2 regions of the Dietzia sp. UCD-THP genome follow, and region 1 is predicted to be linked to the other one. Evidence: riboswitches for the same ligand, from Rfam matches in the RefSeq annotation. Region 1 holds a riboswitch; the other holds the start of a gene.
What was found. A riboswitch is a leader RNA that binds a small molecule or an ion and turns the genes downstream of it on or off. The one in region 1 is predicted to bind cyclic di-AMP.

Region 1 (10,084 bases):
ATCTCGACGATGTCCGCTCTCGTCGTGAGCGCCTGCGGGGTGCCCGTGGTCAAGCACGGCAACCGTGCGGCGTCCTCGAAGAGCGGAGGGGCCGATGTCCTCGAGGCTCTCGGCGTCGCGATCGACCTGGGACCGGAGGACGTCGCACGGAGCGTGGACGAGGTGGGTGTGGCCTTCTGTTTCGCGCCCGTGTTCCATCCGGCGCTCCGATTCGCCGCCGCACCCCGCCGGGAGATCGGGATCCCCACGGTGTTCAACGTTCTGGGGCCACTCACCAACCCCGCAGCGCCCACGGCCAACCTCATCGGGTGCGCGTTCGAGCGCCTCATGCCCGTGATGGCCGAGGTGTTCGCGCTCCGCGGTAGATCGGCGTTGGTGGTGCGTGGCTCCGATGGCCTCGACGAGATCACGATGACCGGACCAACCCGCGTGCTGCGGGTGGCAGACGGCCACGTGGACGAGGACGAGATCGCGCCCGGGGACTTCGGGATGGCCACGTGCGCGGTCGAGGAACTGCGCGGGGGCGACGGGAGACACAACGCGGCGGTGGCCCGGGAGCTCCTGTCGGGAGTGAGAGGTCCCGTCAGGGACGCGGTGCTGCTCAACTCCGCGGCGGCGTTGGTGGCGTTCGACGGTCTCGAGCGGGGTGCGGACCTCGTGCCGGCGATGAGGTCGGCAGTGGAGCGCGCCGCGAAGGCGGTCGACGACGGCGAGGCCGCCCGACTCCTGGACAGGTGGGCGGCCTTCAGCGCCGCACGGTCCTGACACCCGCTCCACTTCTCGCCGACGCCGCCTGCTCGGCTCGATCCGCCCACTCGGCGAGTGTGTGGGCACCGTCGACGGGCAGGGCCCAGCACCCCGTGACCGACACGATGCGGGTGGGTCCGGAATCGATCCACCTGTGCACGTTGCGGATGTCCGAGGCGCTGGCTCCGGCGAACGGCCCGGGGCCGGGTTGCACTGTCGTGGCGCCCGCCCTGAGCGAGTCGATCACTGGCAGGGGAGCTGCTCCGGCGGGCACCGTCCCCGAACCGGCGAGACGACCGTGACGCACGACCGCCACCGCCCAGGTGCGCCCGGGCGCGGGTTGGGCCAGGACGAGCTCGCGTAGGCCCGCGGTGGCGGAGAGCTCCTGGTGCCTGGCGAGGGTCCGGACCAGCGCCGCCGCGCGATCTCGCAGCCGGGCCGCGCGCTCGAAGGCTCCGCCCGCGGCGAGCGAGTCGACCCGGTCGACCATCGCCCTCACGGCCGTGGAGTCCCGGCCGGTGACCAGTGCCTCCCATTCCTCGTCGCCGGGTGGCGAACCGGCGGCATCCGCCAGATCCAGCCATGCGGCCCTGGCGTCCTCGGCTCTCCGAAAAGGTCCGAGGGCGAACGGGTGTTCCGGGGCCCGCGTGACGTGCCCCCGGATCGCACGTCCCGACGGCGGGGAGAGCCACCATCCTCGGCGTGGAGACCTGGACCGTCGGTTGTAGGGCGGTTGTAGCGAGTCGATGAGCCGCTCCTCGACGGTCCACGCCTCCAGGAGGTGCGCGCACGGCACCGACTCGACGCTCTCGGCCAGGCCGACCATCGACCGCATCCTGCCGCGCGGATCGGCTCCGGAGTAGTAGGAGCGGGCCCTGCGCCGGACCGATATGGACGACCCCACGTACAGCGCGCCGCCCGACGCGTCGCGGAACAGGTAGACGCCGGGGCCGGTGGTGAGCGACTCGGTCAGGGAGGCCCGGCGCCGGACCGCGGGGGCGAGGCGACCGTCATAGGAACGGAGCTCGGTGAGCGTCGACACCCCGCAGTCGCCGACCCTGGAGATCAGTGCGTGGAGGACGTCGACGGTGGCGCGGGCGTCCTGGAGCGCCCGGTGGTTCGGCTCGACGGTCGATCCCAGATGGGAGGCGAGTTCGCCGAGGCGGTGCCCACGGGTCTCGCCTCGATGGAGGATGCGTCGGGCCAGGGCGAGGGTGCACACCGACGGAGGATCGGGCCACTGGTGGCCGGTCGACTCGGCGGCGGCGCGGAGGAATCCGAGGTCGAACCGGGCATTGTGGGCGACCAGCACGGCGCCGCGGGAGAACTCCAGGAACGTCGCCATCACCTCACCGAGTGCAGGGGCCCCGACGAGATCGACGGGTGCGATCCCGGTGAGCCTGCTGATGTGCCCCGGCAGCGGGCCGTTGATGGCGACGAAGGTGGACAGCTCGGCCCGGACCTCGCCACCCCGTACCCGGACCGCGCCGAGCTCGGTGATCTCATCCGTTCCCGGCCGGGTGCCGGTGGTCTCCAGGTCGACGACGACGAACGTCACCTCGGAGAGCATCGGCTCGAGCTCGTCGAAGGCGGCCTGGACCCCCGTGGCCCCCGGGGAGCGGGCCAGTTCTCGAGTCGGGGGGCAGGGCATGGCGCACACGGTAACGATCCGGTCCGACAGAGACGTCCGACGCACCCCGCACCCCGCACCCCGCACCCCGCGGTCCGCGCCCCGCAGTCCACCGGCCGCCGTTGCGGGCGGTGGGTGTCCCAGGGGTGCGGTGTCGTACCCGGCCGTTACGGTCTGCCCCGAGCCGCAAATCGCGGCCCGGTAACGAATGGGCAACACGCCCAGGACGGAGTGTGATGTAGATCATGTTCTCGATGGACTGCTCACGGTGTCCGGCCCGGCCGGGCGGGTGCGAGGATTGTGTCGTCTCCGTGCTCTTGTCCGAAGAGGTGCAGCTAGATGCACTTTCCGAGGAGTCGTGCGGGTATGTTCTCGAGCCCGAGGTGCGTTCGGCGATCGAGGTGCTCATGGCGCTCGGGATGGTCTCGACGCTCGAGATCGTGGGTGCCGAATCGGCCGCTTAGCGGATGGACTGGACTTCGGCGAGATGGTTTCGTAACCTTTTCGAGACCTCGGAAGTCATCACCCGCCCACCGGTGGGGGCCGGGGTCGCCACCAAAGCGCCACCACGGCGCACCGGGGAACCACGTTCCACTGGGGTGAATCGCCCGACGGCCGAGAGGTCGGGGCGTAGGACAGACTTCCGTGTCCGAACCCGTCAGCTAACCCGGTCGGTGTCCAGGAAGAAAGAGGAAATCACTCTCGTGGGAGCCCACAGCATCAAGGCCAGCTCGACCGGGCGCCGTGTCGCCACCGCAGGACTGCTCGCAGCGGGCGCCGCCGTCGCAGGCGCCGGGACCGCGGCCGCCGCACCGGTGACCGTCGACGTGCCCGTCGAACTGCGTCTGCCCGGTGTGCCCGCACAGGTCACCGTCGATCTCCCAGAGGGCATCGCCCTGCCCGCCGGCCTCGTCCCGGTAGCCCAGGCCGCCCCCGTCGAGTTCGCCACCCCGGCGCCGGAGATCTCCACCGGCCAGCGCATCCTCGACGCCGCGAGCACCCGCGTCGGCTCGCCCTACGCCTGGGGCGCCACCGGCCCCAATTCGTTCGACTGCTCCGGCCTGACCTCGTGGGCGTACAAGGAGGCGGGAATCTCCATCCCGCGTACCAGCCAGGCCCAGATCGGCGGCGGCACCCAGGTCGCCAAGGCCGACCTGCAGCCCGGGGACATCGTCGCGTTCTACAGCGGCGCCAGCCACGTGGGCATCTATGCCGGCAACGGCCAGGTCGTCCACGCCCCGTACTCCGGCACCTCGGTGAGCTACGCGCCGCTGGACTCCATGCCCTTCTACGGTGCGACCCGCTACTACTGAGTCGTCCCGCAGACGCTCTCCAGCGGACCCCGCCGATCCCCGGTCACGTAACCGGTGTCGGCGGGGTTCGTCGTCTGTACTATCTCGATCACGACTATCCCGTCCACGGAGCATGACGCGACATCCGTCGCGCTCCGTTCGTCACCGACACACGATCCGAGAGCGCCGCATCTACCCATGACCCAGAGAGTCCGGTCGGTCGCCCTGACCGTTGTCGTTTTGGTCCTCCTGGGCTCCGGCGGCGTGACGGTGTCGGCTCAGACGGCGTCGGCCCAGACGGTGTCGGCCCAGACCGTGGATCCCGGGACGGCGGGCCCGGTCGGGGCCGAGAGCACCGGTACGGCGGGCCCGGCCCAGGACACCGCGCAGGAACGACCCGCCTCGTCGGGCGAGGCCCCCGGTGAGGATCTGGTCGAGCTGGCGAGGCTGTCCGCGGAGGCCGGGGCACTCGGGGAGGAGCTGCACCTCGCGCGGGCGGATCTGGAGCGGGCCGACGCCGAACGGCAGCGGCGCGAGCGCGAGGCCGGGGTGGCCGCCGGACTCGCCGTCGTCGCCGATGTGGGGGCGTCGCGCGACCAGTCGCTCGTCGACCGACTCGCGACGATCCGCTACCGCGGGGGCGATACCGGTGCCACCCGGGCCGCCGTCCTCGCCGAGAGTCCACGAGATCTGGTCGACCGGCTCGGTACCCTGCAGCGGCTCTCGGGCGCCACCACCAGTGCCCTCGACTCCTCGCGGGCCGCCTCGGCGGAGGCCGCCCGTCTCCGCCTGGAGGCGGATGCTGCGTCGGAGGTCGCGCGCGCCTCGGCCCGGGACGCCCAGCGACGCGCGGACGACCTCGATCGGCGGTCGGACGAGATGAGGGTGCGGATCGACGAGGTGAGGCGTCGTGTGGACGCTCTCTCCGACGCGCAGCGTGCACTCTGGGCCGGCGGTCCCCTGGTGCCCCCGGGGTACGTCGCCCCGGCGATCGACGGTGTCAACACGGCCGCGTTGAACGTGGCCCTCACCCGGCTGGGTGCCCCGTACTCCTGGGGGGCGACCGGACCGTCCGAGTTCGACTGCTCCGGCCTCATGGTGTGGGCATACGCGCAGGAGGGCAAGGCGCTTCCCCGGTCGAGTCAGGCGCAGGCGGTGGCGGGGGCGCCCGTCGCGATGGCGGACATCCGACCCGGAGACCTCGTCATCTACTACGCGGGTGCGACCCACGTCGGCATGTACGCCGGCGACGGACTCGTGCTCCACGCGCCGACCTACGGGGTGCCGGTCAAGCTCGAGAAGGTCGACGCCATGCCGATCAGCGGGATCCGTCGCTACTGACCCATGGGCGCCGGGCAGGAGATCCCCGGGCGGTGTGGCAGTCTCGGATGTGATGACGAAGACCCTGCTGATCACCAACGACTACCCGCCGCGGCCCGGTGGTATCCAGTCATACCTGGAGACCTACCTGGCGCACCTGGACCCGGAGGACGTGGCGGTCCTCGCCTCGACGTTCCGGGGCCGGGACTCGATCGAGTACGACGACTCCCGCCCCTATCTGGTCGAGCGGGTCCCGACGGAGATGCTTCTGCCCACTCCGGATCTCGCGAAGCGGGCCCGGAGACTGGCCTCGGACTTCGGGGCGAGCACGGTGTGGTTCGGTGCGGCGGCACCCCTGGCCGCGATGGCACCCGTCCTGCGGGAGGGTCCCGTCACCCGCATCGTCGCCAGCACCCACGGTCACGAGGTGGGGTGGTCGATGCTGCCTGGTTCGCGGCAGGTGCTCAGGATGATCGGAGAGTCCACGGACGCCGTCACCTACGTGAGTGAGTACACGAGACGACGCGTCGCGGCGGCGTTCGGCCCGCACGCGCGGCTCGTGCACCAGCCCGGGGGAGTCGACACGGACAGGTTCCGGCCCGATCCCGTCCGCCGCAGGTCGATCCGCGAGCGCTACGGGGTGGCGGACCGTGAGGTGATCGTGTGTCTCTCCCGCCTCGTCCCGAGGAAGGGGCAGGACGCGCTCATCCGCTCGTTGCCCGAGATCGCCCGCCGCGTCCCGGGAGCGGTCCTCGTCGTCGTCGGGGGTGGCCCGTACCGGCGGACGCTGGAGGGTCTGGCCCGCAGGCACGGGGTGTCGGACCGGGTGATCTTCACCGGCCGGATCCGGGCGGACGAGATCGTCGACCACCACCGGATGGCGGACGTGTTCGCCATGCCCTGCCGCACCCGGGGTGGGGGACTCGACGTGGAGGGGCTGGGGATCGTGTACCTGGAGGCCTCGGCCTGCGGCGTCCCCGTCGTGGCCGGCCGAAGCGGCGGAGCCCCGGAGACCGTCCTGGACGGGACCACCGGGCTCTTGGTGGACGGGACCTCGACGGGCGAGATCGTCGACGCCGTGGCCGGTCTGCTCTCGGACCGGCCACGCGCGTCGTCGATGGGTGTCCGCGGCCGCACCTGGGTTCTCGACTCCTGGCGATGGGAAGACCTCGCGCGCGACATGCGGCGAGTGCTCTCCGGGGACTAGCGTGCGATCGACTCCCGATCCGGGCGTGGATCGGGCTGGGTACGTCAGCTGTAGAAGTCCTCGATCTGTGCCGCGAACTTCTGGTGCACCACGTTTCGCTTGACCTTGAGCGAGGCGGTGAGCTCCCCGGTCTCCTCGGTGAACTGGTCGGGGAGCACGTGATATTTCTTGATGGCCTCCGAGTGGGAGACGGTGCTGTTGGCCCGCGACATCGCCTGGTCGAGATGTTCGATCATGTCCGCGTCCCGCAGCAGCTCGTACAGTGAACCGGTCTTGTCATGGTGAGCCTTCCACCGGTCCAGCGCCTCGGGGTCGAGGGTGAGCAGCACCGAGATGAACGGCTTCCCGTCGCCCACGCACACGGCCTCGGCGACGAGCGGGTCCGCCCGGAGCGCGTCCTCGAGCTGGTTCGGAGCGACGTTCTTGCCACCCGCGGTGACGATGATCTCCTTCTTGCGGCCGGTGATCGTCAGGTAGCCGTCCTCGTCCAGCGATCCGAGGTCCCCGGTCCGGAACCAGCCGTCGGAGAAGGCCTCGGCGGTCGCACGCTCGTTGCGCCAGTAGCCGGAGGTCACCACCGGGCCGTTCACCTCGACCTCGCCGTCCGGGGCGATCCGGACCGCGCACCCGGGTAGTGGCTGGCCGACGCTCCCGATACGCATCTGACCGGGGGTGTTGACCGCGATCGCCGCGCAGGTCTCCGTGAGTCCGTACCCCTCGAAGATGTTGACACCGATGCCGTCGAAGAAGTGGGCCAGGCGTTCGCCGAGCGGCGCGCCACCCGAGATGGCGATCTCACAGCGTCCACCCAGTGCGGTGACGAGTTTGGCGTAGACGAGTCTGGCGAACAGCGCGTGGCGGAGCCTGAGCAGCGGCCCCACCCGTCCACCGCGGTTGGCCTTGGAGTAGGCGACGGCGGTGTCGGTGGCCTTGTCGAACATCCACGCCTTGAAGGCACCGCCGTCCTGGGCGGTGGCCTGGGCCTTGTTGAAGACCTTCTGGAACACGCGCGGGACGGCCAGGATGTAGTGGGGCCGCATCTCGGAGAACGTGTCCACGAGATTCGTCAGGTCCGACGAGTGGGCGATCCGGACGCCGGCGTGGAACCCCGCGTAGGTGACGGCGCGGGCCAGCACGTGGGCCAGGGGAAGGAACATGACCGTGGTCGCGTCCTGCCGGAGGTACTGGTTGAACGGGGTCTCGAGGAGGGCGAGGGCCTCGGACATGAAGTTGCGGTGGGTGAGCATGCACCCCTTGGGTCGCCCGGTGGTGCCTGAGGTGTAGATCAACGTCGCGGGGGAGTACGCGCTCACCCCGGCGCGACGTTCGTCGAGCACCGCGTCGGCGACGTCGGTCGCCCCGGCGAGGAGAAGGTCCAACGCGGAGGTCTCACCCTCGATCACCAGGATGTCGGGGGGCCCCTCCAGGTCGGCGATCCCCTCGCGGGTGGTCGCGGCGTGGGTCTCCTTCTCGACGATGATGAGCCGAGCGCCCGAGTCCTCCATGATCCAGCGGATCTGTTCTGCGGACGAACTGTCGTAGACGGGTACCGTGACCGCGCCCGCCGCCCAGATCGCGAAGTCGATCACGTTCCACTCGTATCGCGTCGAGCACAGGAGGGCGACCCTGTCCCCGGCCCCGATCCCGCGGGCGACCAGGCCCCGACCCACCAGGCGGACCGTGTCGGCGAACTCCCGGTTGGTGACATCGGTCCACCGTCCGTCGACCGGACGCTGGAAGGCCACGTTGTCCGGAGTCCGCTCCGCCCGGTCGTACGCCGACTGGGCACAGGACCAGTCGTCGGGGACGGTGAATGTGGCGGGGGCGGCGACGTATTCGCGCAAAGGGTCCTCCTGGTGGAGACGATCGATGGTCTAATCGCAGTGAGGACACACTATCCCCGGGGGCGGACGGCATCCACGCCACCCGTGCGCCCGGGCGTCAGCCGGAGAGCGCATCCCGGCGGGAGATATGTGAAGCTGGGGATATGAGTGAGGACAACGGCGCCCCCGAGCTGTGGCCGACCAGCGACTCCACCGTGATCGAGGCGACGGTCGAGGACGTGATGGCCGTCATCTCGGACTTCGACTCGTATCCGGAATGGTCCACGTCGATCCGGGTCGCCGAGGTCCTCTCGATCGGCGCGGACGGCCGGCCCGACCGGGTCCGGTTCGCACTGGAGGCCGGCGCGATCGTCGACGACTACGTCCTCGTCTACTCCTGGTCGGCGGACGACAGGGCCGTCGAGTGGCGCCTGGAGAGTTCTACTCTCCAGCGCGCGCAGAAGGGCTCCTATCGACTCGAGCCCGTCGACGGCGGGACCCGGGTCGACTACGAGTTGGAGATCGAGCTCGTGGTGCCGGTGATCGGTCGGCTCCGCGACCGGGCCGAGCGGCGGATCCTCTCCGAGGCCCTCCGTGAGCTCAAACGCCGGACCGAGTCGAGGTGACCGGGTCGAGGGTCGTGATCGTTCTGGGGGGCGACCCGGCGGACAGGTCCGCGGCGGTGGCGGATTACCTGGTGGACGCCGGTGGGACCGCTCTCATCCTGACCGGGGACCCCGGTTCGGTCGATCCCCGACTGGACACGACCGACGAGGGGCCCGTGGAGGTCCGCGCCGACGACGCCACCGCGAGACTCGAGGCGTACAGGTCGGGTGCCGTGGACCCGGAGGACGAGGTGCTCGCGGCCCTGGCCACCGGAAGTGACGCCCCCCTCGCCGCGGTACTGGGATGGGAGTACGCCCGGCGGGCGGCCGCCGCGGGGGTGTGGGATGTGGTGATGGTGGACCTCGACGGTGATCTGGCGGCCGTCCGGCGGCTCTCAGCAGCGGGGGAGCTGGCCGGGTTCGTGGAGTCCCGGTGGCCCGCGCACGTCCGGTTCGCGTCCATGGCGGCCGGGGACCGCGCCGACACCCGGACCCGCGAGGCGCACCGGTTGTCCCTCCTGGCCGGGGAGGTCTCGACGTTCCTCGCCGGGCCGGTCGAGGTGATCGTCGTCGGCGGTGCTCCGGACCGCACGGCGGCTCTGGCGGCACTCGCCCGCGGCGCGGTCACCCCCGTCGTGTCCGCGGACGGCAACGGTGGCTACCGGGCGGAGTTCCCGGTGCCCGCACCGCCGACGACGCCGCCCTCGATCGAGGGCGACGGCCTCCGGTTGGAGTTCGCCGGCGTCCGGACGGTGCTGCGACTTCCCGCGTTGCTGTCCCGGTGCACCCTCGTCGCGTCGCACCATGATCCGGTGGCGGGTGCCGTGGTCGCCGGATTCGTCCCGGATCCCGAGCTCTGGCCGCCGAATCTCGTCCCGTCCGGATTCGCGGACCGATCCGGGTAGTATCCGCTTTCGTCGACCTCCCAACTATGAGAAAGACCGGTGACCCAGGTGCTGTACTGGTTGTTCAAGTACGTGATCATCGGGCCTTTCCTGCGGATGACCAGTCGGACGGTCCTCACCGGTGAGGAGAACTTCCCGGCGAACGGGGCAGCGGTCCTGGTGGGCAATCATGAGTCGGTGGGCGACTGGTTGTTCACCCCGCTGCTCCTTCCCCGGCGGGTCACCTTCCTGGCGAAGAGCGACTACTTCACGGGCAGCGGGATCCGCGGTGCGCTCAGCCGGTGGTTCTTCGCCGGGACCGGTCAGTACCCGATCGACCGGACCAATGCGGACGCAGCGCAGGCGGCGCTCGACGCGGGCATGGAGGTCCTGTCCTCGGGTCAGATCCTGTGCGTCTACCCGGAGGGAACCCGCACCCCGGACGGGCGGTTGTACCGGGGCAAGACGGGGCCGGCCCGGCTCGCGCTGCGCGCGGGGGTCCCGATCATCCCGGTGGGGGTGGTCGGGACGGGTGACTACATCCGCAAGGTCACCCGACCGCATCGTCGGACCCCG
Region 2 (10,084 bases), on a different contig from region 1:
CCACACCGAGTCGAACCCGGTCTCACCGATATCGGTGTCGCCGACGGCGATCAGGCCCGCGGCGGCGAGGACCTCGAGCAGAAGGGGGAGTTCTGCTTCGCCCACCCGGGCGGCCCGGGCGATCCGGCGGAGTTCCCGGACACCCACCCCGCCGGCCTTGAGGGTGGCGGCCGGGTGGAGGGACAGCGTCGCGATGAGCGCATCGCAGCGGTGGAGGAGGTCGAGGGCGGCCACGCCCCCGGATGCGTCGATGCCGTCGGCGGACGACGTCCCGGCCGTCGACCCGGTACCCGCGGAATTCCGTTTCCCTGTCCCCGGCTCCGACCAGGGCAGGTCGAGGAGAGACGAGCCGCTCGCGCGGGCTCCGTGTCTGGCCCGGTCCAGGGCATGGGCGCGGGGTACGACCACCTCGCCGTCGGCGGTACCGGTGGTCGAGGCCAGGCCGGCGTAGACCAGCTCCGCGGCCGCTGCCCGGACCGTCTCCGACGCGGCGGGCCCGAGGGAACCCGCGGGCGTGCGGCCGCGGGCGACCGCTGTGAGGACCCCCAGCGCCCGTTCGGACAGACCGTTCCACGCGGCGTCGAGCCGGGTCCCGACGGGCTCCCCGGGACGAGGGGCCGTCACCGGCGCGGCGTCGATCGCCGCGGCGGTGACGGGGACGATCCGGGCGTGGGCGGGGTCGCCCCACAGCAGCGCGAGCTCACGGAGGGTGTCCACGGCCGCGCGGAATGCCGCGGCGTCGTGGTCAGCGCCGAGACGCTCCGCGAGCGCACCGATCGGCACCGGGCCGGAGTCGGCACCGAGCGCGGCGGCCGTGGACAGCACGAGCAGTTGCGGCCAGGTGAGGGTGCCGAGCGCGCGGGCGGTCGACGCGGGCAACCGCAGCCGGGAGGCGAGAACGCTCAGCGACGCCGGGGGAGGGGTGGCCACGTCCGCACGTCTCTCGCACAGCCGCACCAGTGTCTCGTCGGTCAGTCCGGCCAGCCAGGTGGGGAAATCGGGTTCCCCGCTGGCGGGGTGCCGGGTCGTGGTGCGGGAGGTCGACATATCCGCACCAGCCTAGTGAGATGTGGCCGTCTGCGGGAACCGGTGGCGGTGGTGTACGACCCAGGTGCTGACGGATCGGGCTCGAGGTGAGATGATGTCCACGTGGCTGCCAAGAAACTGACCTACGACAACCCGGGATGGCCCGACGCCTCGTTCGGCGAGCACCCGGTGACCGAACTGGCTGCGCTCGTGGCGGGGGGGTTGTCCCCCTTCGGGCAGGAGATCTTCCCGTTGCCGCAGGAGCGCCTGAACTATGTCCATCCGGAGACGGTGGTCAACAGGACCCTGCCGTCCCGCTGACCCGCCCACCGGTGTCGAACGTCGGCGTGACGGCGTCGGCATAGACGACAGAACGGCCCGCCAGCCCCTTGAGAGGGGGTGGCGGGCCGTTCTCGTGGGCGGTCCGACCCGGATCAGTTCGCCAGGTAGGTGGCGAAGAAGTCGTCCACAGCGGCCTGGTTGTCGGCGTAGGCGGCGTCGATGAGGTCCTTGTTGGCCTGGTAGCCATCGGTGATCGGCAGCGCGAGACCGCGGCCTTCGGCGAACGCGGTGAGGGTCGCGACGTGATCGGCGGCGGTGATCGCCACGGGAGCGGCGGGCGCAGCCGGGGCCGGGGCGGGCGCCGGGTTGGACAGGTCGCGCGGCGTCGGCGCGGAGTTCAGGCCCAGCTTGGCCGAGCAGGCGGGCCACGCTCCCCAACCCTGACCCGCGAGGGTCTTCTCGGCGATGGCGATCTGCTGTTCGCGGGTCGCCTGGTTGGCGGTCGGCGCGTACTGCGTGCCGCCGTAGGCCGCCCAGGTGCTCGGCGAGAACTGCAGTCCGCCGTGGTAGCCGTTGCCGGTGTTGATCGCCCAGTTGCCGCCGGCCTCACACTGGGCGAGACGATCCCAGTCGGAGTCCGGGGCCGCGTTGGCGGCCGGGGCGAGGGCGAGCCCGGCGGCGGAGAAAGCGGTGCCCGCGAGGACGACCTTCACCGCCGTCCTGGGTGCGAAGGCGGGGGCGGCAGCGCGGTGGCGTCCGGTGTACGAGGTCATATACGCGTCAGTCCTTTTCACTCTGTGCCTACGGGGTGAGCTGTCGGGTTCGGACGAGTGCGCCCGGCCGCACATGGCGGCTTGACCCCAAGGCGATCTGTGGTCGCCGGCCCGGGAAGGGCCCTGATCGGGTCCCCCGTCCCCGCCCGGTAACGGTCAATGTCGCATCGGCCGCAGGGCGGGGTTCGGTGGTGCGTCCGATGCCAACTCGCTGACGAGTCTGACTCGAACAGTAGCGGGTTGATGCCGGATCGTCACCATTCTGAGATAAAACCAGGTCACGCAGAAGGGTGGCTATCAGTGTTATCCGCTCGTTACCTGGAGATTCGCGGAAGTGTGGGTTCCGTCACGCCCTCGGGGGCCGCGAGCCGAGGATGGCGTACAGCAGACCCATGAGGAACCCGACCGGGGTGAACACCATCGCGCCGACATAGAGGAACGTGGGTGCGTCCCGGTCCAGGACGAACGGGGTGAGTGCGGCGAAGATCGTGAACACCACTCCGACGGCGAAGACGGCCAGGGCGGCGACGAACAGACCGCGGCGTCGGGGGCGGACCGGGGCGGGCTCCACCGCGTGGGGGGTCCAGGGGTCGGGGTCGTCGGCCGGGGGTCGGGCATCTGAGGTCACACCGGGCAGGCTACCGGCCCGGTGGGGGCACCGAACCACCACCTCGGCGAGGGTAGGCTCGGGTGCGTCGTGGTGATCGTCGGTCGCACCTGTGCGCGATCGTGTGGAGAGGTGGTTCGCGGTGCCCAGTGGCAGGGTCAAGTGGTACGACGCGGAGAAGGGTTTCGGCTTCCTGTCCCATGAGGGCGGGGAGGACGTCTACGTCCGGTCCGACGCCCTTCCTGACGGCGTGGACACGCTCCGGCCCCGCCAGCGGGTGGAGTTCGACATGGTCTCCGGTCGGCGTGGCCCTCAGGCGCTCCGGGTGGTCGTTCACGAGGAGCCCACCGTCGCGCAGGACCGAGCGCACCGGGGTGGCCCACGGCACTCCCCGGATGAGCTCCACGGGATGGTCGAGGACATGATCAAGGTGCTCGAGTCGACCGTCCAGCCCGAGTTGCGGCGGGGCCACCGTCCTGACCACAAGGTGTCGAGCCGCGTGGCGTCGGTTCTCCGCGCGGTCGCCCGGGAACTGGACGCATAACCGGCAAGGTCAGTCCGCGTAGTCGAACCCGACCGACCACTCACCGCTGAGGATCGTCTCCGAGCCGTCCGCGGCGTAGACGAGCGCGACCGCCCGGAGCGCCAACCCCTCGATTCGTCCCTCGTCGGGCAGGGAGACAGGAACGAGCAGTTCGCCGGGTCCGTCGGGCTCGACGGTGTATTCGCGGAACCCGTCCGCGCGGACCTCGTAGACGTCGAGTGTGGCGCGGCGAAGCTCGACCGGGAGCCGGATCGTGAGCGTGTGCTCACCCGAGATGGTGAACCGGCCCACCGGATTGGCGTAGCTCGTGCCGTCGAGGTCCGTGGCCGCGAACGGAGGAACCTCGACGTGATCGCGGTCGGTCGCGACGGTGATAGACGGCACCGACCCGTGGCGAGAGGCCGAGCCCTGCCACGCCCCCACGATGGCGGCGATCATGATGATCACCCATGCCAGGATCGCCCACGTGACTGGACGAACGCGGGGGCCGGAGGCGGGGGCAACGCTGCGGAAGCTCACTCCTCCATTCTGCCGAGCAGGCGTGCGCCGAACGCACGGGGGTCACGTGGCGCTCCGGGGAACCGGGGTCGGTTGCCGCCGAGCCCCGGTACGAGCGTGGATCCGCGCCCGGTCAGGAGGGACTGCGCGAACAACAGGGAGCCCACGATCGCGATCACGCCGAAGCCCACGGTGAAATCAGGCGGTAGGAGGACCCCCAGCGCACCGCCCGCGACCCACGCCAGCTGCAGAGCCGTCTCGGACCGGCCGAACGCCGACGACCGCGCGGAATCCGGGATGTCCGTCTGGATCGACGCGTCGAGCGCCACCTTGCCGAGCGCGCTGCTCACCGCCGCGACGAGTGCGAGTGGGGTCGCGGCCCAGATGTTGCCGAGGACCGCCGCCACCACCGCCGCCGACAACGCGGCGCCCGCCGCCGTCGTGGTGATCCTGCCCGGTCGGCCCAGGGGGAGACGGGCGCCCACGGCATTCCCCACGAAGGTGCCGAGTCCTCCCGCCGCACCGGCGATCGCGAGCATCCCGGCCTGTTCCACCGCGGTGGCGTTCTCCTGGGCCTTGGCCACGAACGCGAGGAACAGGGTGAGGAAGCCGGTCATGAACCGGACCATTGACACGGCCCAGAGGTTGGCCAGGACCTGACGGCCCAGCGGCCGGGTGAGAACGGCCTTGAGCCCGCTGACGAGCGGGCGGCCCCGGTCCACGCGCAGGGTCGCCGACTCCTCGTCGAGCGAGGCCTCGGCGTGTGCGGGGATGGTCATCGCGATGTACGCCGTCACCAGCGCCACCGCGGCGAGCAGCCACAGGGCCGCGTCGGAGCCCCACACCCACGACACGGCACCGGCGAGGGCCCCTGCGATCAACGACCCGCCCACGTGGCCGAGCACCGTCAGCCGGGAGTTCGTCCGGACCAGGTCGAGCGCCGGCGGCAGGACGTGCGGGGTGATCGACGCCTTGACCACGCCGAAGGTCTTGGACAGCACGAGCATCCCCAGCGCGAGGGGATACAGCAGCCAGGAGTCGAAGTTGAGCGCGAGGATCACCGCGAGCACCGCCCGCAGGGTGAAGGTCAACGACACCGTGAGGCGCCGCCCGCTCCGCAGCCGGTCGAGGGCCGGTCCGATCACTGGGGCGATCAGCGCGAACGGGGCGACCGTGACGAGGAGGTACAGGGCCACGTTGCTCCGCGACTCGGCGGTGGCGGCGGAGAAGAACAACGTGTTGGCCAGGGCGACGGCGAGGATCGCGTCGCACGCGAAGTTGGCGACGGTGACGTAACTCAGCTGCGACAGGCCCGATCTGTCGGCCCCGTCGGCGTGGAAGACCCGCCGGACGCCCCGGCCGACGGTGGCCGCGGCTCGACGGGTCGGCCCGGGGGAGCGGTCAGCCAATGAGGCGCACCTCGTACATCGTCGGCCACAACTTCCCTGTGAGCAGCACGTTCTCCGAACCGGGGAGCGCGGCGATCCCGTTGAGAACCGCCTCCCGGCTGGCCGGCCGGGGTCGCTCGAGCGCCGAGGCGTCGTAGATGGCGGTGACCGCGCCGGTGGCGGGGTCGATGCGGATGACCTCGTCCGTCATCCAGACGTTGGCGAGGACGGTGCCGTCCGCGCACTCGAGTTCGTTGATCCGGACCACGGGTGTGCCCCCCGAGGTCACCGAGACCGTGCCGGTGGGCTCGAAGGTGACGGGGTCGCGGAAGGTCAGCTGGTCGGAGCCGTTGCTCATGATCAGCCGTTCGCCGTCGTGACACAGGCCCCAGCCCTCGCCCACGTACGGCACCTCGGAGCGCACCTCGAGGGTCCGGGGGTCCCGGTTGTGGGCGATCCCGTTGGTCCAGGTCAGGGTCCAGAGGGTGTCCGGGGTGACGGCCAGGCCCTCGCCGAACTCGTCGTCCGCCATCCGCACGGAGACGGTGGGCGGGCCGCCGGCGAGCGGGCGGCGCTGCACCTGCGAGCGGGTGAACTCACCCGTCGACTCGTAGATCTCGTCGCCCACCACCTGCAGACCCTGGGTGAACAACTCAGGATCGTGCGGCAGGGTCCGGACGACCTCGACCGAACCCCGTACGGGCCGGGGCTCGGCCGGGCCCACCGGCACCTGTCCGCCGGCCGCGTCGCCGGACCCGGAACCGGAGCCGGTGGGCATGCTCGACGACGCGAGGGAGGCGCCGGGGGACGTGGCGCTCCCGGCGAAGTCGGAACCCGTCGAGGTGCACGCCGCGACGGCACCGACGAGGGAGAGTGAGACGGCGAGAGGGCCGAGGGTGCCGAGGACGTTACGCATGGCTCAAGAATGCCGTACTCCGGGCCGAACCGCGACGTCGTGGTGATGACGCGCATAATGGGTCGCGTGAACACCGAGGTAGACACGGATCAGGAGGCGGACCCCGTGAGCACCGATCAGGCCTCGGGCTTCGACGAGGCCCTGCGCGAGCGACTGGCCTCGGGCGTCGACGTGGCGCGTTCCGCCGTGGAGGAGTTCGCGACAGACGGAGTGGGAGAGCATCTGGGGAGCGTCGTCGAGGCGCCGTTCACCACGACGCACCGGTTCGCGTCCGACCTCGCCGGTTACCGGGGGTGGTACTGGGCCTGCGTGTTGGCGTTGGTTCCCGGCGGTGAGGTGACGGTCGACGAGATCTCCCTCCTGCCCGGTCCCGGTTCCGTCGTGGCCCCGGAATGGGTGCCCTGGGAGAAGAGGATCCGGCCGGGCGATCTGGGTGCGGGCGATCTCCTGCCCCCTGCCGAGGACGACGAGCGGCTGGTCCCCGGGCAGCTCCTCACGGGCGACGACGAGCTCGACGAGGTCGCCGGCCCCGTGGGTCTCGGACGCCCCCGGCACCTGAGTCGCGAGGGCCGGTCGGCCGCCGCCGCCCGATGGGCCGCCGCACGTGGGCCGGACTCCGAGATCGCCCGCGGGGCCAAGCACCACTGCGGGTCCTGTGGCTTCCTGCTCCCGATCTCCGGTTCGCTGGGGGCGATGTTCGGGGTGTGCGCCAACGAGTACTCCGCCGACGGGCAGGTGGTTCATCTCCAGTACGGATGCGGCGCCCACAGCGAGGTGCAGGTGGCCACCGAGTCCACGGCGCCCGCGACCGAGGCGTATGACGACGCCGCCGTGGACGTGGTGGTTCTTCCCCAGCAGCTGGCGGCCTCCGCCGCCCGGGCGCGCGGGGCGGCCGAGGCGCAGGACCAGGCGGGAGAAACGGGTCGGGCGACCACTCCCGACCAGGTCTGACCCCGTAGACGCCCCGGGTGGGGTCGGCTCAGGTGTGGTCGAAGTCGAGACCGACCTGTGCCCCAGCGCTGCCGCGCAGGACCGCGCGCCGCTGGAGCGCGTAGACCAGCGTGCCGATCGCACCCACACCCACGCCGACCGCGCAGAGGATGACCGCGCGCATGTCCACCTCGTCCATGAGCATCATCGCCAGGAGGGCGATCGTCCACGCGAGGGTCCCGATGAGGACGACGGGCCGCGGGTCCAGCAGGTAACCCGGGATCCGGGGCACCTGCGGCTCTGTCGGCCTCTCCGTCATGACCGCGACGCTACCGCAGGCTCCAGGGCCGGTTACTCTATGACGGTTCCTCACCACCGTCAGGAAGGTCTCCAGATGTCGCAGAGCACCGGGGCCCCGTCGCGGACCCCAGTAGGTGGGGCCGTCGACCGGTACTTCAAGATCAGCGAGCGCGGGTCGACCGTGTCCCGCGAGGTGCGCGGTGGGGTGGTCAGCTTCTTCGCGATGGCCTACATCATCGTGCTCAACCCGCTGATCCTCGGTTCGGGTGTCGACGTCGAGGGCAACCAGCTGTCGATCATCGAGATCGCCGCGGTCACCGCGTTCACCGCCGGGGTGATGACGGTGGCCTTCGGCGCGATCGCCCGCTATCCGTTCGCCTTCGCCACCGGCCTGGGCATCAACTCCCTCGTCGCGGTCACGATCGCCAGGCAGGTCACGTGGGCCGAGGCCATGGGGTTGATCGTCATCGAGGGCATCATTATCGTCATCCTCGCGGTGAGCGGGTTCCGCAAGGCCGTCTTCGACGCCATCCCCTCGGACCTCAAGGCCGCCATCGCGGTGGGCATCGGGCTGTTCATCGCCATGGTCGGCTTCGTCGACTCCGGCTTCGTGCGTCGACTCCCCGACGCCGCGGGCACCACGGTCCCGGTGGGACTGGGGATCGAGGGGTCGATCGCCTCGTGGCCGACCGCCGTGTTCGCCTTCGGGCTCCTGTTGTGCGGGATCCTAGTGGCCCGGCAGGTGCGCGGCGGCATCTTCATCGGCATCGTGGTCACCACCGTCCTGGCCATCATCGTCGAGGCGGTCGCGGACGCCGGCCCGTCCTTCGTAGACGGTGAGCCGTCCCCCACCGGATGGAACCTCGCGGTCCCGGGGATCCCCGAGACCCTGGGTGGGCTGCCCAACCTGTCCCTCATCGGGCAGGTGGATCTCTTCGGCGCGTTCGTCCGCATCGGCCCCCTGGCCGCCGGCCTGTTCGTCTTCACCCTGCTGCTCGCCAACTTCTTCGACGCCATGGGTACCTTCACCGGCCTGGGCAAAGAGGCCGGGCTCATGGACGAGAAGGGCAACCTGCCCAACATGAAGACCGCGCTCGTGGTCGAGGGCGTCGGGGCCGTCGCCGGTGGTTTCACCTCATCCTCCTCCAACACCGTCTTCCTCGAGTCGGCGACGGGTATCGCCGAGGGCGCCCGAACCGGACTGGCGAACATCGTCACCGGTGTCCTCTTCCTCGTCGCGATGTTCTTCACACCGCTCTACGAGGTCGTCCCCGTGGAGGCGGCCGCCCCCGCGCTCGTGGTGGTCGGCGCGCTCATGATGTCGCAGATCGTCAACATCGACTTCACGCGCTTCGCGATCGCGCTCCCGGCCTTCCTCACGATCGTCACCATGCCGTTCACCTACTCGATCGCCAACGGCATCGGCATCGGGTTCGTGGCCTGGGTCGTGATGGCCACCGCCACCGGCAAGGCCCGGTCCGTGCACCCGTTGCTGTGGGTGGTCGCGGCGGCGTTCCTCGTGTTCTTCGCGATCGGGCCCATCACCGACCTGCTGGCCTGAGCGGCGCGGGCAGTGCTCGTCGTCGACGTCTCCGATCCCGCCGATCCCCGGCTGGACGATCTCCGCGACCTCAACCACTCCGACCGCCGCCCCGACCTACCGGGCGGGCGGGGTCTGGTGATCGCGGAGGGCACCTACGTGGTGGGGCGGATGCTGCTGTCCCGGTTCCGCCCGCACGTCCTGCTGGGGACCGACGCGCGCCTGCGGCAACTGCGCCGTGAGGCGGCCGCCGAGGGCTGGGACGCCGACGAACGGGCCGCCGGAGCCGTGTACCTGCGCACGACCAAGGACGTGCTCGGCGAGGTGATCGGGTTCCGGTCCAGCCGCGACATCCTCGCCGCCGCCCACCGGCCGACCCCGCTCGAGGCCGACGCGGTCGTGGACGGTGCCCGGACCCTCGTGGTGCTCGAGGGGGTCAACGACCCCGAGAACCTGGGGGCGATCTTCCGCAACTGCGCGGCGCTCGGCGTCGACGGGGTGCTCTTCGGTGCCGCGACCGGGGACCCGCTCTACCGGCGCGTGGTGCGCGTGTCCATGGGCCATGTCCTGCGGCTGCCGTTCGCGCACCTGCCGGGGGCCCCCACCACCTGGCACCGCGCTCTCGGGAATCTGGGCGCGCAGGGTTTCCGCACGGTGGCGCTGACCCCCTCTGCCCAGGTGCCGCTCTCCCGCGCCGTCGACGCCGACAAGGTGGCCTTCGTCCTCGGGGCCGAGGGGCCGGGGCTCACCGAGCACGCGATGCGGGCGTGTGATGTGCGGGCGGCGATCCCCATGACCGCGGGAACGGATTCGCTCAACGTGGCCACGGCCGCGGCCGTGGCGTTCTACGAGCGGTCGCGCGGCTGAGCCCGGCGGGTACCTCGGCGTCGGGTGGTCAGCGTCGGGTGGTCAGCGTCGGTTCGCCAGGCGGCGGTTCATCGCACCGCCGGCGCGCCGGACGGCGTCACCGACGACGCCGGCGATCCTGCGGACGGCCCCGGTGACGGGCGAGGAGGCCCGCGCCACCGCGGGGACGAGCGGCGCCCGCTCGTAGTCGTCGTCGGCGTAGGGAGAAGCCGCACCGGCGTCCCTGCTTGCGGGGCGGGAGTCGCGTCGGCTGGCGGCGTGGAGTTCGGCGCGACCGGGAGAACCCACCACGTGCACCGCGGCGCCGGTGGGCGCGGTGCGTTGGCGGACCTCCCGTCGCCCGTCGGTGGCGAAGCCGTGCACGGGGACGTCGAGCCCGCCCGGCGACAGATCGAACCCCAGCCAGTCCCGGT

Region 2: another riboswitch for cyclic di-AMP. It lies ahead of H483_RS31240 (transglycosylase family protein); the one in region 1 lies ahead of H483_RS22730 (C40 family peptidase).

What each region holds. Positions count from the first base shown of each region.
Region 1 covers NZ_AOSR01000013.1:50,082-60,165, reverse strand. The annotation lists gene trpD (anthranilate phosphoribosyltransferase) at 1-765, shown strand, start outside; gene H483_RS22740 (DEDD exonuclease domain-containing protein) at 746-2,398, opposite strand; gene H483_RS22735 (hypothetical protein) at 2,689-2,841, shown strand; cyclic di-AMP (ydaO/yuaA leader) riboswitch at 2,921-3,068, shown strand; gene H483_RS22730 (C40 family peptidase) at 3,082-3,690, shown strand; gene H483_RS22725 (NlpC/P60 family protein) at 3,868-5,010, shown strand; gene H483_RS22720 (glycosyltransferase family 4 protein) at 5,063-6,196, shown strand; gene H483_RS22715 (long-chain fatty acid--CoA ligase) at 6,241-8,040, opposite strand; gene H483_RS22710 (SRPBCC family protein) at 8,184-8,645, shown strand; gene H483_RS22705 (hypothetical protein) at 8,660-9,529, shown strand; gene H483_RS22700 (1-acyl-sn-glycerol-3-phosphate acyltransferase) at 9,569-10,084, shown strand, end outside.
Region 2 covers NZ_KB714651.1:73,048-83,131, reverse strand. The annotation lists gene H483_RS31250 (helicase-associated domain-containing protein) at 1-1,047, opposite strand, end outside; gene H483_RS31245 (hypothetical protein) at 1,150-1,347, shown strand; gene H483_RS31240 (transglycosylase family protein) at 1,461-2,081, opposite strand; cyclic di-AMP (ydaO/yuaA leader) riboswitch at 2,093-2,249, opposite strand; gene H483_RS31235 (hypothetical protein) at 2,428-2,709, opposite strand; gene H483_RS40455 (cold-shock protein) at 2,831-3,232, shown strand; gene H483_RS31225 (DUF2771 family protein) at 3,242-3,751, opposite strand; gene H483_RS31220 (MFS transporter) at 3,748-5,139, opposite strand; gene H483_RS31215 (glutaminyl-peptide cyclotransferase) at 5,132-6,034, opposite strand; gene H483_RS31210 (DUF3027 domain-containing protein) at 6,092-6,985, shown strand; gene H483_RS31205 (DUF2530 domain-containing protein) at 7,014-7,283, opposite strand; gene H483_RS31200 (NCS2 family permease) at 7,359-8,825, shown strand; gene H483_RS31195 (RNA methyltransferase) at 8,838-9,671, shown strand; gene H483_RS31190 (hypothetical protein) at 9,714-10,084, opposite strand, start outside.